One region of the Pannonibacter tanglangensis genome, then DNA from elsewhere that is predicted to be linked to it. Evidence: riboswitches for the same ligand, from Rfam matches in the RefSeq annotation. Region 1 holds a riboswitch; each other region holds the start of a gene.
The links. Region 1 has a riboswitch for cobalamin ahead of GWI72_RS06620 (aromatic ring-hydroxylating oxygenase subunit alpha). Riboswitches for the same ligand answer to the same signal wherever they lie in the genome.

Region 1 (5,512 bases):
GGGGTTCCAGCATGTGCTGGTCGACATCGGCCTGTTCTTTTCCAAGCTCGCGGTCATTACCTTCGGCGGCGCCTATGCGGTCCTCGCCTATCTCGCCCAGGCGGGTGTCGACATGGGCTGGGTGACGCCGCCCCAGATGATCGACGGTCTCGGTCTCGCCGAGACGACCCCCGGCCCGACCATTCTGGTCAACCAGTTTGTCGGCTTCCTCGCCGCCCTGCGGGAGCCCGGCAGCCTCTCGCCGCTTGTGGTGGCAAGCCTCGGCGCGGGGATGGCCACCTGGGTCACCTTCGCCCCGTCGTTCCTCTGGATCTTTGCCGGCGCGCCCTTCGTCGAGCGCTTGCGGCGCAACGCGATGCTGGCCGCCGCCCTGACCGGCATCACCGCCGCCGTCGTCGGCGTGATTGCCTATGTCGCCGTCTGGTTCGGGCTCAACGTCCTCTTCGCCTCGGCGAGCCGCACGTCCTATGGCTGGCTGCACGGCCTGCACATCGACCCCGCCAGTCTCGATGGTCCGGCGGCAGCCCTTGCCGGGCTCGCGCTGGTGCTGGTGTTCGCCGCCCGGCGCGGCATCCTTGAGACCGTTGCCCTGATGGCGCTGCTGGGGACCGGCATCCGGATGGTCATGGCCTGAGACGGGGACCCCGGTCGCGGCCTGTCCCGGATCGGGCGGCACGACGGGCCGTGGGTCTCGCGCCCCCTGCGACCAGCCGCACGCCGCCAGCCTCACACCTCGAGCGTGACGGGGCCAAGCGGCCGCGCGCAACAGGCCAGCACATAGCCGTCGCCGATTTCCTCGTCCGTGATGCCGCCATTGTGCTCCATCGCCACGTCGCCGGCCGTCTTCTTCACCTTGCAGGTGCCGCACATGCCGGCCTCGCAGGCGGCCGGGATGCGGACGGCGGCCGCGCGGGCGGCCTCCAGCAGGGTCGTGCCGGGGGCACAGGTCGTCGTGACGTCGCTGCGGCTGAACTGCAGTTGCATGCCGTCGCCGGCATACCCGGCGGGGGCGGTGCCATCCTGCGCCGGGGGGGCGGCCGTCGGCGCTGCGCCTTGCACCTGCGACGGGACGCGGCCAGCCGTGGCATCATCCGTCACCGTCTTTGCTTCGCTCGTGGCCTCGGCGCTGGTGGCCTGTGCCTGAGACTGAGTCTGGACTTTGGTCTGGGGCTGCGTCTGTGCCTTCGACGGCGCGCCGAAGCTTTCCTCGTGATAGTGGCGCATGTCGAAGCCGGCGTCTTCCAGCATCAGGCGCACGCCGGCCATGAAGGGTTCCGGACCGCAGCAGAAGATCTCCCGCTGCCGGTAGTCGCGCACCAGGAACTTCAGCCGCGCCATGTCGATGCGCCCGGTCAGGCCGTGCCAGCGGTCGGCCGCGCTCTTGCGCTCCACCATCAGCCCCAGCGTCAGGTTCGGCATCTGCCGCGCCAGCATCTCCAGCTCGTCGCGGAACAGAAGGTCGCCGGGCGTGCGGCCGCAGGTCAGGAACGCCACGTCGCTGGCCGGGGCCGTGTCGGCCATCGCGCGCAGCATCGACATCATCGGCGTGATGCCTGATCCGGCCGACAGGAACAGATAGCGCTCGGCCAGATGGTTCCAGTGGCTGAAATGCCCGGCCGGGCCGCTGGCCGTCAGCGTCATGCCCGGCACCAGCGTGTCGAACATCCAGCGCGTGCCGATGCTGCCTGCCTGTGCCTTCACCGTCACCGAGGCGGAGAAGGGCCGCGTCGGCGTGGAGGAGAGCGTATAGGTCCGCCACACCGGCCCGCCGGGCACCGGCAGCTCCAGGGTCACGAACTGGCCGGGCTTGTAGGAAAACCAGCCGCCGCCTTCGGGCCGAAACACGAAGGTCTTCACGTCGGCCGTCTCGTCGATGACGGCGATCACTTCCAGCCGCGCCGAAGAGCCCTTCCACGGTGCGGTGCTGGCGAAGGGCAGGGCGAGGCCTGCGGCAAGATCCGGCTTGACGGTCATGATCCGTGTCCCTCAGGCAACGCTGCGCAACGACTTGCCGCCTTCGGTCAGGCGCGTCTCCACCGAGCGGCAGTACCAGTCGACGAACTGCATCACGCCGCCCTCGTGCAGCTCGGAATAGGGACCCGGCTCATAGGCGGGCGACTTGATGCCGAAGGCATTCTCCTCGACGATCCGCCGGTCCTGGTCGTTGGTCTGCATCCAGACATGCGTCAGCGTGTCGAGGTCATAGTCGACGCCCTCGACCGCGTCCTTGTTGACCAGCCACTTGGTGGTCACGGCCGTCTCGGTGGCGCTGATCGGCAGCACGCGGAAGGTCACCGCATGGTCGCCGAGCACATGGTTCCAGGTGGTCGGATAATGGAACAGCAGCAGCGCGCCGATCCGCTCCTGGCTCACCTCCGCCGACAGACGCTCCTGCACCGCCGGGCGGCCGGAAATCGTGTAGCTCACCGCATCGCCGATCAGCGGCGTGCGGCAGGCGCGGAACTGGCCGCTCTCGTGCATCCGGAACCGGCTCGGCAGGCCGCCCGCTTCCAGCCGCGTCCAGTGCTCGGTCAGGTCCGGGTCCTCGTCGCCGCCGGCAACCCCGGTCACCGTCGGGGCTTCCGGGTAGGTCTTGCAGAGTTCGGGGTGGTTGCCGGCGCAGTGGTAGCACTCGCGGTTGTTCTCCCACACGAGCTTCCAGTTGCCCTTCTCGATGATCGTGCTCTCGAAGGCGACCTTGGCCTCGGTGAGGCGGTGCGGCGCGAAATAGGGCTGCATCAGCTGCGCGAAAGGCGCGAACTCGGCCGGCTTCTCCGCCAGGCAGATGAAGATGTAGCCGGCCACGCTCTCGCAGGCGACGGGTTTCAGCGAGAACTGCGACTTGTCGAAGTCCTCCGCCATCTGCCGCGCATAGAGCAGGCTGCCGTCGAGGTCATAGGTCCACTGGTGATAGGGGCAGACGAGCCTTGCGCTGGAGCCGCGATGCTCGGTGCAAACCCGGCTGCCGCGATGGCGACAGGAATTGTGGAAGGCGCGGATCTGACCGTCGCTGTCACGCAGGATCACCACCGGATAGTCGCCCACCTGCACGGTGAAGAAGCTGCCGGCCCTGGCCACCTCGCAGTCATGGCCGACGAACAGCCAGTCGCGGTACCAGATCAGATCCAGGTCGAGCCTGAAGTACTCCGGGTCGGTGTAGAAGGCCTGATCGAGAGAATAGCCTTCGCGCCGGTTCTTCACCCGCTTCAGCATGTCATTGCGAACGTCCATGGCCTCACATTCCGCTTGCCGGCGGGGGCTGGGGCAGGGACAGGAGGGCCGCGGCGGTCTCCCTCCGCCACAGCTCTGGCTGCCCCGGTCCGCCCACCGCGATCCGTTGGGTCGTGCTGGCCAGGGCTGGTTTCCGGGCTTCGAGGCGGCCTTGCGGCCCGGATGCGGCACCTTCCCGGGTTGCCCCAGTGGCTCCTCCACCGCGCTCCTGTCCTCGCCACCGTTGCGGGGGCAGCGCCGGCGTTTCACCGGCTTCCCAATTCTCCCTGCCGCGTCGCCGAAGCAGGGCACCCTGGTCCTGCCCCAATCCACCACGGGCGGGCCGTTGCGGATGATCCGAAAACGACACGCCATGCCGGTTCTGCGACGTTGCCGGCTGCGGGCAGAGGGCGGCGGCTCAGGCGGCCTCCGCCCGCACGAAATGGCCGGGCAGCACCTCGACCAGCGGCAGCTGGGCCAGCCGTTCGCCCGGACGCGTGAAGGCGAGCTTCGGGGCAACCGCCTCGCGCAGCCGGCCATCCTTGCGGTTCTCGCCCGGCTTGCCCGAGGGCACGGCGGCCAGCAGGCGGCGGGTATAGCTGTGCTGCGGCCGCGCGAGGATGTCGGCGGTCGCGCCCATCTCGACGATCTCGCCGCCATACATCACCGCGATGCGGTGGCTGACCCGCTCGACCACGGCAATGTCATGCGAAATGAAAAGAAAAGCCATGCCTTCGCGCTGCTGCAGGTCCAGCATCAGGTCCGTCACCTGCCGGGCAATCGAGACGTCGAGCGCCGACACCGCTTCATCTGCAACGATCAGTTTGGGCTGCGCCGACAGCGCCCGCGCGATGCAGAGCCGCTGGCGCTGCCCGCCGGAGAACTGGTGCGGATAGCGGGTGATGCAGTCCGCCTCCAGGCCCACCCGCGTCACCAGCTCGGCAGCCAGCTGCTTTTGGTCCGTCTCGCCGATCAGGCCGTGAATGCGTGCGGGCTCGGTCACCAGCTCATGCACCGGCAGGCGCGGGTTGAGGCTGGCAAAGGGGTCCTGGAACACCATCTGCGCCAGCCGCCGCTCCGGCCTGAGGTCGGCAAGCCGCTTGCCGGTCAGCTCCCGTTCGGCCAGTTCCACCCGGCCCTCGGCCGGCTCCACCAGCCGCAGGATGCTGCGCGCCAGCGTGGACTTGCCGCAACCGGATTCGCCCACCAGGCCCAGCGTCTCGCCCTCGTTCAGCGTCAGGCTGACAGAGCGCACGGCATGAAGCTCCCCCTGCAGGCGGCGCAGGAACCCCTTTCGGACCGGGAAGCGGGTCGAAAGGTCGCGCACGGTCAGCACGGGCGTCGTGCTTGCCGGCCGGGTCAGGCTGCCACTGCCGAGGCGCGGCGTTGCCTCCATCAGGGCGCGGGAATAGGCCGCCTGCGGCGCGCGGAACAGCTCGGCCGTGGCTGCCTCCTCGATGGCCTGGCCATGCCGCAGCACCAGAACGCGGTCGGCGATCTCCGAGACAACACCCATGTCATGCGTAATGAAAAGAAGGCCCATGCCGATTTCATTTTGCAATGAACGGATCAGGTCGAGGATCTCGGCCTGTGTCGTCACATCCAGCGCAGTGGTCGGTTCATCTGCAATGAGAAGATCCGGGCGGCAGGCCAGCGCCATGGCGATCATCACCCGCTGGCGCAGGCCGCCCGACAGCTCGTGCGGGTACTGTCCCAGCCGGCGCTGCGCGTCCGGAATGCGCACGGCGTCGAGCCCGGCCCGGGCTTCCTCAAGCGCCGCGCGGGCACTCAGGCCCCGGTGCCGGATGAACACCTCGGCCAGCTGCGCCCCGACGGTCATCACCGGGTTCAGCGAGGTCATCGGCTCCTGGAACACCATCGACACCCGGTCGCCGCGAATGTCGGTGAGCGCGTCATCGGACAGGGCGGTGAGGTCAATCTGGTCGGCACCTGTACCGAGCAGGATGCGCCCGCCCGCGATCCGTCCGCCTTCGCGCTCGATCAGCCGCAGGATGGCGAGCGCCGTCGCCGACTTGCCGGAGCCGGATTCCCCCACCAGCGCCAGCGTCTCGCCGGCGCGGATGGAGAAGCTCAGGCCCTTCACGGCCTCATGCGCGCCGAAGGCCACTTTCAGGCCCTCGACGGCCAGGACCGGCTGTGCCTCCGGCGCGGCGGTCATGCTGCGGTCCGCCGGCGGGCGGCAAATTCGGGCAGGCTGTCCAACACCGGCATCACCGGCGTCCAGCGGTCCGCCGTCGGCGTGAAGGCAAAGCGCATCGGGTCCTTGCCCTCGACCTGCCAG
Region 2 (5,512 bases), 130 kb from region 1:
TCAGGTCGGACAGGGCCGGTGCGGCATGGCCGGGCAGGAACAGGCCGGCACGCGGCAGCGGCGCGGGCGGGGCCGGCTCCGCGGCGAGGCCCGCCAGATGGGCGCCGTAGCGCAGCACGTTGGCGTGGTTCTCCGGGCCGCCCTCGAGGAAATAGCGGTAGAGCCGGCGCACCGCCTCGACCGGGACCGAGGAGCGGGCGGCCAGCGCCTCGTCCCACTTGTCACAGCCGGACATGATCGCAAGCTTCGCCCCGCCCCGGTTGGCCTCCTCGCAGAGCCTCTCCACGCCATAGGGCCAGTAGCTCTCGCCGCCGAGCAGGCGCACGATCACCAGCCTGGAGCGCGACAGGGTCTTCTCGGCGTAGAGGTCAACCGAATAGGGGTGCCCCAGCGCCATCAGGCTGGCGAGCCGCAAGCTGGCAAAGGCCTCGCCCAGCTTGCCCCGCGCCGCACAGAGGGCCGCCAGTTCCGTGTCGGCCGCCGACAGCACGACGAGATCGGCCGGATCCTGGGCGAGATCCACCGCGTCGTTGCCGTCTTCCACCCGTCGGGTCTGGCTTGCGAGAATATGCATCACTGGTCCATCTGCACGGACACCCCGTGTCCGGTTCGGTTGGTCGGGTCAGGGTTCAGCCTCGGGGCCGGTCTCGGGGCCCGTCTGCACCGCCTCTCCGCCCCTCCCCCTCGTGGGGAGGGATGCTGAGAGGCCGCGTCCCACGAGACGAGTCATTTGCGGACCCCGCACTTGCCGCAGCCCCTCCTCTCCCCCCTTGCGGGAGAGATGTCTGCGCGAGCAGACAGAGGGGGGTAAACAACCCGACCGCAAACTCGGAACCCGCTGAAACACGGCTGCCCCCCTCTGCCCCCTGTCGGGGGCCTCTCCCCCTCAAGGGGGGAGCGGCAAGCAGCGCCCTGCCCTCGGTCCTGGCCCTCAGGCCGCCTTCGCCTTGCCGAGGGCTTCGGTGATCGACGACAGGTCCAGCCCCTTCAGGCCGATGACGACGACATGGCCGGGCATCCTGGCCCCGGCGGCGAACCAGGTCTCGACGCGCGGGCCGACGGCCTGCACCAGCGCCGGCGCCGCCTTGCCCGTCACCGACGCCGCCCCCTTGATGCGCAGCACGCCGGGCAGCGCCATGGCCCGGGCGACAGCCTGCTCCAGATCCTTCAGGCTGGCGAAGGCCGCGACCGGCAGGACATGGCTCTCGAAGTCATCGTGATGATGGTCGTGATCGTCGTCATCGTGATCGTGATCGTGATCATCATCGTGGTCATGGTCATGGTCATCATCATGGTCGTGATGGTGGTGATGATGCGCCCGGCGCGCGGCCAGATCGTCCTCGGCTGCGGCCGAACGGCCGAGCAGCACGTCGACCGGCAGGTTGCCCTTCTCGGCATGGATGATCTCGACGCCGGACCGGACATCCTCGGTGATGTGCTCGCGGATATGGGCAAGCTGGTCAGCATCCACCAGATCGGCCTTGTTGAGCACGACGAGATCGGCGCAGGCGAGCTGGTCGTGGAACAGCTCCTCGACCGGATTGTCGTGGTCGAGCGAGGCATCGGCGGCCCGCTGCGCCTCCAGCGCCTCCTCGTCGAGCGCGATGCGGCCTTCCGCCAGAGCGGCGGCGTCCAGCACGGTGATGACCCCGTCCACCGTCACGCGGGTCTTGACGCTCGGCCAGGAGAAGGCGCGCACCAGCGGCTGCGGCAGCGCAAGGCCCGAGGTCTCGATGACGATGTGATCGGGCGGCGTCTCGCGCGCCAGCAGCATTTCCATGGTCGGCAGGAAATCGTCAGCCACGGTGCAGCAGATGCAGCCATTGGTCAGCTCGACCACATCGTCGGCGCTGCAGGACGGGTCGACGCAGCCGTCCAGCAGCGAGCCGTCGAAGCCCATGTCGCCGAACTCGTTGACGATGAGCGCGATGCGGCGGCCGCCGGCATTGAGCAGCAGGTTGCGGATCAGCGTCGTCTTGCCGGCGCCGAGGAAGCCGGTGACGATGGTGGCGGGGATCTTGCCGCCCTGAGAAAGCACGGTGGTCATAACTGGATATCCGGACAGGAACTGGGTTTGAGAAGGAGCGGCAGCCCGCTGGCGACCAGCACGACGCGGTCGCAGACCCGGGCAAGCTCCTGATTGAGACGGCCCTGCGCGTCGCGGAAGGCGCGCGCCATGGCATTGTCAGGCACGATGCCGAGCCCCACCTCGTTGGTCACGAAGATCACCGGACCGGCGAGACCGGGAACGACAGCGGCAAGGTTTGCGGTTTCACCGGCAAGGTCCCGGTCGGCCAGCATCAGGTTGGTGAGCCACAGCGTCAGGCAGTCGACGAGCACGACCCTGTCGGGGCCGCAGTGCCGCGCGAGCGTGCCGACCAGATCGAGCTGTTCCTCGACCGTCGTCCAGCGTCCGTCGCGCCGGGCCTTGTGCTGACCGATGCGCTCGGCCATCTCCTGGTCCCAGGCGGCGGAAGTGGCGACATAGACAGGCTCACGGCCGGCGCCAAGCGCCAGCCGTTCTGCAAAGCTGCTCTTGCCGGACCGGGCCCCGCCCGTGACCAGCACGGCGCGGGCAACCAGGTGCTCGGGCCTTGCCAAGGGGCTTGCCACCGGGCGTCAGCCGAAGAGCTGGGCGCCGATGGCGCTGAAGCCGACGCCGACGATGCCGGCACCGACCATCCGGGCCGTCAGCGAGGCCGGAACGGCCGCAGCCTTCGGATTGGTCAGCATCATCGCAAGGCTGGCGACGGCAAACTGGATGACGGCAAAGCCGATGAAATAGGCATAAAGCGGTGCCGGTTCGGCGCCAATGATCGATTCGCCGTAGGCATAGCCGTGGAACAGCCCGGCGATGGCGAACAGCACCGCCCATGCCCCGGCCGGCAGCTCGGTCTCGCTGACGATGAGACCACCGGCAATGATCACCGACAGGGCGATGACGACTTCGGCCAGCGGCAGGTCAATGGCCGCCATGTGCACCAGAACGCCCGCGATGGTGGCAAGGACAAAGGCCGCCGGCAGGACGAGGCTGCGGCCAACAAGGCCCGCGGCCAGACCGACAGCGATGATGAAGGCAAGATGGTCGAACCCGATCACCGGGTGGCCGAGGCCGGACAGCAGGCCCTGCACGAAGGTCTGAGGCATCTGGCCGTCCATCATGTGATGGGCAGCGGCGGTGCCGGTGCCGGCAAGCAGCGCCGGGACGACCAGCAAAAGCGGAGTGGCGCCCGAACGCAGGGCGCGGGAAATCATGATCATGTCTGTGCTCCAGTCCGTCCACCCGACGGCAGGGGGTTGCAATGCATCAGGCCGGTCTCCTGGCTTGCGGGTCGTCGCCCTTGCCACGCCTTCCCGGACTTGCGTCCAGTGGCCGTGTGCGGCAGGGCTCGCCGCTGACAGTTGCGGGGGCAGCTCAGGACTTGGAGCCTCGGGATGAGTCGCTCCGCACCATGATTCCCGTTTCATCCCCCTGGGCTTTGCCCGTCGGGGAACCTGACCCGTCTGTTCTAGACCCCAATGCCCCTGCCCTGCAAGGACGCCCTTTGGCCGGAGGCCGGCGGGCGGGCTGCGTTACAGGACCGCTTGTGCCGCCGTTGGCGCTCTTGGCCTTCGCTGGACGATTGCGGGCGTCGGCAGGCCTTCATCTCGGCCTGTGTCTTGGCCTGTGTCTTGGCCTGTGTCTGGGCCTTTGTCTGGGCCTCTGCCTGGGCCAGCATCTGGGCCTGCGTCGGGGCCGCCGCTGGCACCGTCCTTGCCCCGTCTTCAAGAGCACGCCATCGGGGACCGATGCCCGAGTCTTGCGCCGGTTTCTGGCCGTGCCGGGTGGGCGGGGACGCCGGGCGCGCCGCAGTGCGAGGCGCAACCATCTGTTTTTTCGCAGAAATCCCGGGCTTTTCCACCTGTGGAAAAGTTTCTTCAAGAAAGGGCTTGGCAAAGGGCCAGAGCCTTTGTTATACGCTCGCCACCGACAGCGACCCACCCGGTCGCTCGCCACGGGGCCCGTTCCGGCGCCCCCTTCTGGTGATCCGCGATAGCTCAGTTGGTAGAGCGTTCGACTGTTAATCGAATGGTCGCAGGTTCGAGTCCTGCTCGCGGAGCCAACCTCTTCCCAGAAATATCGTTATCCGGCTGTGCCTCCCGCACGGTCGAAGCCGATGCTTGTCTTTCGGCCGGCTCACGCAACTGGCCAACCTTCTTGCGACACTTGGCCAGGCCTCGCTGGCACGTGGCCATCTGTCCGGATCAGGATCCCCACTCGGTCGTGTCCGGTCAAGGGCCTGCCGGTCGCGCCCCCCCCATCGCAAGACCATACTCGGGCCAGCCTCAGGGCAGCAGGCATCCCCCAAGGCCTGCCCTTGGGGCAGCAGGCTGCGCCGGCCATACGGTCTCCCCGTCCCCCCGCAGACAGAGGGCAGCTCACGGCCCCGGCCACGAGCGAGCGGTCGACTGAAACACCTGTCGCCGGCAGCGGGCCTGCAAGTCCTTGCCACAGACTTGCCGCAAAATGGCCAGATCGACATCCCAAGTTTTTCCGTAATTCAGGCGTTTCACTGTCCGACATCGTCAACCGATCAAATTTCGGGCACTTGCCCGATTAAGGGTTGACCCCCCGGGTCAGGGACTTATCCTGCCAGTCATCCTTTGATGAGCTGCGTTTTTTTCGCAATCCGCTTCCCTTCCCTCACGGAGTTTCCTCATGTCCTTGCAACGACTGGCCATTTCCTTTGCCATCTCTGCACCTCTGCTGATGGGGACGGCCCTGCCGACCCTCGCCCAGACCACGCAGACCGCCGAACCGCCCCAGGGCTCGCAGACCTCCCCCGCCCCCCAGAAGCCGGCCAGCGTCAGCGAGCTGCGCAAGGTGCTGCAGGATGGTGGCTCGCAGGAGGCCATCACCTCCGCCCTGCAGCAGCTCCAGGCCCGGGCCGACCAGGGGGACAGGAACGCGCTGCATGTCCTTGGTGATTACCTTTCCCGAAACGCCTCTTCTGGCGAGGACCGGGAGAAGGCCATCGACCTCCTGACCAAGGCCGGTCAGGCTGGCAACAGCTGGAGCTATGTTCGTCTCGGCGACGTCTTCAGCCAGGGGGCAGGCGTCGAGAGGGACGCCGCCCGAGCCTTCGGCTATTACTCGGCTGCAGCCGACGGCGGAAACAAGGTCGCGCAGCTGGCTGTCGCCCGCGCCCTGATTGCCGGCGACGGTGTCGCGACCGATGTAGAGCGCGGCCTCGCGCTGCTGACCGGGCTGGCGGAGGAAGGCGATCGCAACGCCCTGCTGGCGCTTGGTGATCTCTATTCTCGTGGCACGACCGTGCCTCTCGATGGCGCGAGGGCCGTCGATTACCTCACGCGCGCCGCAGAGGCGGGCAATACGGCGGCCCATACCCGCCTAGGCGAAATCTATCGCGACGGAATCGGTGTGCCGGTCGACCCGGCCCGCTCGCTTGCAGCCTTCCAGGCAGCCCAGGCCTCCGGTGCAGCAACCGCAGACCTTCGCCTTGCGGAGGCC
Region 3 (5,512 bases), 1.3 Mb from region 1:
CAGCACCTTGTCGGCCAGCGCGAAGGGGCTGACATAGCCCCGCGTCCGGCACAGCACATAGAGCGTGACCGCGTAGATCCAGACACCGGCGGAGGTGCCCATGGCAAGGCCGGCCGCGCCATGCTCGGCGCTGAGCAGCGCCTTCAGCGCCACGTTGACGACGGTGGCCCCGGCCAGCGCCTTCAAGGGGGTGGTCATGTCGCCGCGCCCGTTGAAGGCCGCGACCAGCGTGCGGATGGCAAGGGCCGCCGGCAGGGCGACCGCATAGGCGGCCAGCACGGCGGCCGAACCGGCCGTCGCTGCCGCGTCGAAGGCGCCGCGCTGGAACAGCACCCGGATCGCGTCTTCGCCAAGGAAGGCCATGGCAAGACCGATGGGCAGGCCGACCATCAGGCAGATGCGAAGCGCGCGATCCATCACGCCGCGTGCCTTGTCCTCGGCACCGACGCCGGCGTCGCGGCCGATTTCCGGCAGGACAGCTGTGCCGAGCGCGATGCCGATCACGCCCAGCGGCAGCTGGTAGAGCCGGTCGGCATAGGCCAGATGCGCCAGTGCACCGGTCGGCAGGAAGCTGGCGAGGATCGTGTCGGCAAAGACGGCGACCTGCACCACGCCGGCCGTCAGCAAAGCGGGTCCGAGCCGTTTAAAGAACAGCGCCACCTCGCCGTCGCGGCGCGGCAGCGGCAGGGAAAAGCCGAGGCCGGCGCGGGCGACGGCCGCGGTGAGCAGGATCACCTGCAGGACCCCGCCGGCCAGCGTGCCCCAGGCGGCCGCATGGGCCGCATCGGGGAACCACTGCACCGAGAAGAAGGCCGCGATCATGGCGAGGTTCAGCAGGATCGGGGCGGCGGCAGCGGCGGCAAACTTGCGCTCGGCATTGAGCACGCCGGACATCAGCGTGACGACGGACATGCACAGGAGATAGGGGAAGGTGATGCGGGTGAGGTCGATGGCAAGCGCCCGCACGCCCTCCTCGCCCGTGCCGAGGCCGGGCGCCAGCAGGAACACCAGCCAGCCGGTGGCAAGGAGCGCCAGCGCCAGCAGGACAAGGTTCACCAGCATCAGCCAGGACAGCATCTGCGAGCGGAAGGCCCGCGCGCGCGCCTCCCCGTCCCGCTCCAGCGTCGCGGCATAGGTGGGCACGAAGGCGGCGTTGAAGGCGCCTTCCGCGACGATGGCGCGGAAATGGTTGGGCAGGCGGAAGGCGATCAGGAAGGCATCGGCGAGCGGCCCGGCACCAAGCACGCTGGCCATGACCAGATCGCGCAGGAAGCCGAACAAGCGGCTGACCAGCGTCCAGCCCCCGATGACACTCAGCCGCCGCAACATGACCCAGTCCCCAATCAACGCATTTGCAATGGCCGTGAGGCTTAGGCCCGGGCCGGGAAAATGACCAGCGGTTTCTTGTGCCGCCCGCCGGAAGACGCGGCGCGTCAGCTGATCCGTCCTGCTTTGGGTGGAAGAGCGGATGTGCAACCTTGACAGGCAGCGCGAGCGACCGGCATGTTGCGACGCGAACGTGGTTCCGTCGAAGGACGGATGAAAAGGGAACACGGTGAGGCGTACCCATCAGGGACCGAGACCGTGGCTGCCCCCGCAACTGTGAACGGAGAGTGTGCGTCTACTCATGCCACTGGGAGGCCCAAGGCCAGATCCCGGGAAGGCGGACGCACACGGCGACCCGTGAGCCAGGAGACCTGCCGCGCTCAGTCACCCGGCCTTCGATACGGGGTGTGTCGAGGCGCGGTTTCCCGTTGAGGTGACACCCAAACCTTGCCGTCCTTTGGGCGGACGCTTACCCGCGTCCGTTTGCCAGGCGGTGCGTCTTCCTATGCTGGCGCGGGCACTGCCCGCCGCCAAACGCGGGTGTTTGTCATGAAGAACCGGTTCACCACCGGCATTGCCTTGCCGTGCCTTCTGGCCGGCGGGCTCATCCCTGCCCTGTCCCTCACCGCCGTCACGTCTGCGGCCGCAGAGCCGGAACAGCTTGAAGCCATCGTCATCAGCGCCGGCCGGACGCCTCTGGAAGCGGAGAAGGTCGGACGCGCCACGACCGTGATCACGGGCGCGAGCCTCGAAAAATCGCAGGTCCGCTATGTTGCCGATGCGCTGCGGCAGGTGCCGGGCGTTGCCGTCTCGCGGACGGGGTCTTTCGGCGGCCTCACGCAGATCCGTTTGCGTGGTTCGGAATCCAACCATGTGCTGGTCCTGATCGACGGCGTCGAGGTGGCCTCGTCGTCGTCGGGGGAATATGACTTCGGTGGCCTTCAGGTCTCTGACATCGACCGGATCGAAGTGCTGCGTGGACCGCAGGGCGCCCTTTATGGCTCGAACGCCACATCCGGCGTGATTCACATCGTGACCAAGGGCGGCATCCGGAACGGTCAACGGATCACGGCCCGCAGCGAGGTCGGGACCGACAAGACGGTCTTGACCGACCTGCTGGTCCAGGGCGGCAATGACCGCATCGACGGGGCCTTCTCGGCGACGCTGCGGCGAACCGACGGCTTCAACATCTCCGACTATGGCAAGGAGAAGGACGGCGACCGCAACGTCACCTTGAACGGCAAGGTGCGGGCCGACCTGACCGAAACGCTGGTGCTTGACGCCAACCTGCGCTTCGTCACCCGCAAGTCAGACACCGACGACCAGGACTTTGCCTTTCCCGACCGTCCGACGCAGGGCCAGGTGATCGATACCTTTAGCCACAACAAGACACGCGAGGTCTATGGTGGCGCGGGGCTGACATGGTCCCTGTTCGAGGATCTGTTCGTGCAGCGGGCGCGGGTCGAGTACACCGATCTTCATCGCCGCGGCTTCAACTCGAACAACCGCAACGGCAACGACGACAACCGCCTGCACCTCAGCTACCAGGGCACGCTTGCCTTCCAGACCGAGAGCTTCCTGCAGGCTGCCCACAGCCTCACCGGCGCCGTCGAGTGGGAGCGCGAGACCTACCGGAATGCCTATCCGGGCAGCCCCGATCAGGGCCGGCGGCAACAGCGCGACCTGTCGGGCTATGTCGGCGAGTACCGGCTGGAGCTTCTGGAGCGGATCTTCCTGTCCGGTGCGTTGCGCTATGACCGCAACGAACAATTCAAGGACACTCTCACCTACAACGCCTCGGCCGCCTACCTCCATCAGGAGACCGGCACACGGGTGCATGCCTCGATCGGCACGGGTGTGACCAACCCGACATTCTTCGAGCAGTTCGGCTTCCAGCCCTCGCGCTTTGTCGGCAATCCGAACCTGACACCGGAAGAGAACTTCGGCTGGGACATTGGCGTGGAGCAGAAGCTTCTCGACGGGCGGCTGACCGTCGACGTGACTTACTTCCGCGAACGTCTTGAGGATGAGATCCAGACGCGCTTCCTGCCAGGCTTCGCCTCGAGCCCGTTCAACCTGCAGGGCACCAGCAAGCGCCAGGGCGTCGAAGTGTCAGCCACCGCTCAGATCCTCGACGGCCTGACCGCCCGCGCGTCCTACACCTATCTCGATGCCCGTGAGCCGAACGGCCAGAAGGAAGTCCGCAGGCCGATGCACAGCGGGGCAGCGGGACTGCAGTACACATTCCTCGACGGCCGCGCCTCTGCCTTCGTCGACGCTGTCTACAACGGACAACAGATGGACAGCGAGTGGGTGAACGCCACACCCCGCAGCCGCGTGAAACTTGACGACTATCTGCTCGTCAATCTCGGCGCCGACTACAAGCTCAATGACAACTTCACGCTCTACGGCCGGGTCGAGAATGCCTTCGACCAGACCTACGAGGAGGTCTACGGCTACAACACCCAGGGCGCGACCGCTTTCGTCGGCATCAAGGGCACCTTCTGAGGAGATCGCGCATGACCATGACTGCAGACTCAAGCCCGCAGGCAGCCGTCCTTTTGCTCCCTGTTGCCGGCCCTGCACCGACAGACGTTCGCAGGGACGCGGAAGGCAAGATCAGCCGCGAGATCTGGGACATTCCGGCAACGCAGGAGGTTCTCGAACCCCTGCTGCGCGAGATTTTCGAGGAACACTGGCAGGGCATCCGGTTTGGCCCGATCATCGAAGGGGCGGCCTATGAATGGAAGTGCCCCGGCGCTCCGGTGAAGATCAGCCTGTTCGACGCCTACCTGACGGTGATGTTCGCCAATGGCGGGCATTTTCACCTGTGCATCGGCGAAAACATGGGCTCGCCGAAGTTTCCGACGCCAGAGGAGAAGCGGCGGCACCGCAAGCCTTCACGAGCGTCGTTCTTCCGCAGCTTCGGACGCGATGGCAAGCCGGTGAGCTGGGGCTTCGAGATGGTCAATGGCGCAGGTGAACCGATGATCTCGGTGTTCCTGCCCAATCCCTTCATCGAGGACAACGACAGCCTGTCGGAAACCCCGGACTTCTCGCGTCTCGCAACCTGGCGTGCGCTGTCGGCCCGCTGGCTGGGCCGTCCGGAAGAGGCCCTCGACGCAGAAGGCAAGGGGTTCCGCCAGTCATGAACCGTCCGGGCCGCCTGACGGTTGCGGTCCTGGCGCTGCTGATGCCCTTCGCTTCAGCTGCGGCCATGGCCGAAGCCCCTCCTGGCCCGATCCCGCAGGGTCAGGAGGGGCAGCGGGTTGTCTCGATGAACCTGTGTACCGACCAGCTGGCATTGCTGATCGCGCGGCCCGGGCAGCTCGTGTCCGTGTCGCGTCTGGCGGCGCGCGCAGACATGGCAGTGGTCAGCGACCTTGTCACGCCCGAAATGGCAATCAACCACGGGCTGGCGGAGGAGATCATCCGACTTGAGCCGGATCTGGTTCTGGCCGGCATCTACACGACCCGGGCAACCGTGCAGCTCCTGAAGCGGCTGGGGACCCGGGTCGAGGAATTCACGCCCGAGGCAAGTTTCGACGATCTCAAGGCCAACATCCGCCGCATGGCGGACCTGCTTGGCAACAGGGAAAGGGGCGAAGCGCTGGTCGCAGCCTTCGAGGCGGAACTGGCAAAAACGCCGGCGCAGTGGACTTCGGGTGAGGCTCCCGTTGTCGGGTCCTACGCCACCAACACCTACACCGCCGGCGCCGGAACCCTGGAAAACCAGATCGTGCGCGCAGCGGGCCTGCGCCATCTTGGGGAAGACATGGGCATCAGCGGATCACGGCGCGTGCCGCTGGAGCGGCTGCTTCTGGCGGATCCGGACTACGTGATGATCTCGCCGCGCTTCGTGAACAACCCCTCCCGGGCGGCCGAGATCCTGCGCCATCCCGCCCTCGACCTGCGCTTCCCCGACGAACGGCGGATCGCGGCGGACGTGCGCTACTCGATCTGCGGTGCCCCCTTCACCGCCGAGGCGGTCACCCGGCTGCGGCAGGCTGTCGAGCGGACCGAAATGAAGCCGGAGGAAAGCAGCGCCAGACCATGACCAATCATTTTTCACGCCATCCGGTGCAACTGGCCTGGCTGCTGGCGCTTTTGTGTTTCGGCCTGTTCGGCCTTTCGCTGGCTCTCGGAGAAGTCTGGCTCAATCCGCTCGGGCTGCTGATGCCTGCCG

Region 2: another riboswitch for cobalamin. It lies ahead of GWI72_RS07160 (HupE/UreJ family protein); the one in region 1 lies ahead of GWI72_RS06620 (aromatic ring-hydroxylating oxygenase subunit alpha).
Region 3: another riboswitch for cobalamin. It lies ahead of GWI72_RS00530 (TonB-dependent receptor plug domain-containing protein); the one in region 1 lies ahead of GWI72_RS06620 (aromatic ring-hydroxylating oxygenase subunit alpha).

What each region holds. Positions count from the first base shown of each region.
Region 1 covers NZ_JAABLQ010000001.1:1,458,673-1,464,184, reverse strand. The annotation lists gene chrA (chromate efflux transporter) at 1-634, shown strand, start outside; gene GWI72_RS20145 (hybrid-cluster NAD(P)-dependent oxidoreductase) at 727-1,974, opposite strand; gene GWI72_RS06620 (aromatic ring-hydroxylating oxygenase subunit alpha) at 1,987-3,231, opposite strand; cobalamin riboswitch at 3,339-3,542, opposite strand; gene GWI72_RS06615 (ABC transporter ATP-binding protein) at 3,629-5,389, opposite strand; gene GWI72_RS06610 (metallophosphoesterase) at 5,386-5,512, opposite strand, start outside.
Region 2 covers NZ_JAABLQ010000001.1:1,590,999-1,596,510, forward strand. The annotation lists gene cobN (cobaltochelatase subunit CobN) at 1-574, opposite strand, end outside; gene cobW (cobalamin biosynthesis protein CobW) at 932-2,047, opposite strand; gene cobU (bifunctional adenosylcobinamide kinase/adenosylcobinamide-phosphate guanylyltransferase) at 2,044-2,601, opposite strand; gene GWI72_RS07160 (HupE/UreJ family protein) at 2,620-3,261, opposite strand; cobalamin riboswitch at 3,294-3,514, opposite strand; tRNA gene GWI72_RS07165 (tRNA-Asn) at 4,028-4,103, shown strand; gene GWI72_RS07170 (tetratricopeptide repeat protein) at 4,700-5,512, shown strand, end outside.
Region 3 covers NZ_JAABLQ010000001.1:113,930-119,441, reverse strand. The annotation lists gene murJ (murein biosynthesis integral membrane protein MurJ) at 1-1,329, opposite strand, end outside; cobalamin riboswitch at 1,504-1,719, shown strand; gene GWI72_RS00530 (TonB-dependent receptor plug domain-containing protein) at 1,876-3,834, shown strand; gene GWI72_RS00525 (DUF7676 family protein) at 3,846-4,478, shown strand; gene GWI72_RS00520 (ABC transporter substrate-binding protein) at 4,475-5,383, shown strand; gene GWI72_RS00515 (FecCD family ABC transporter permease) at 5,380-5,512, shown strand, end outside.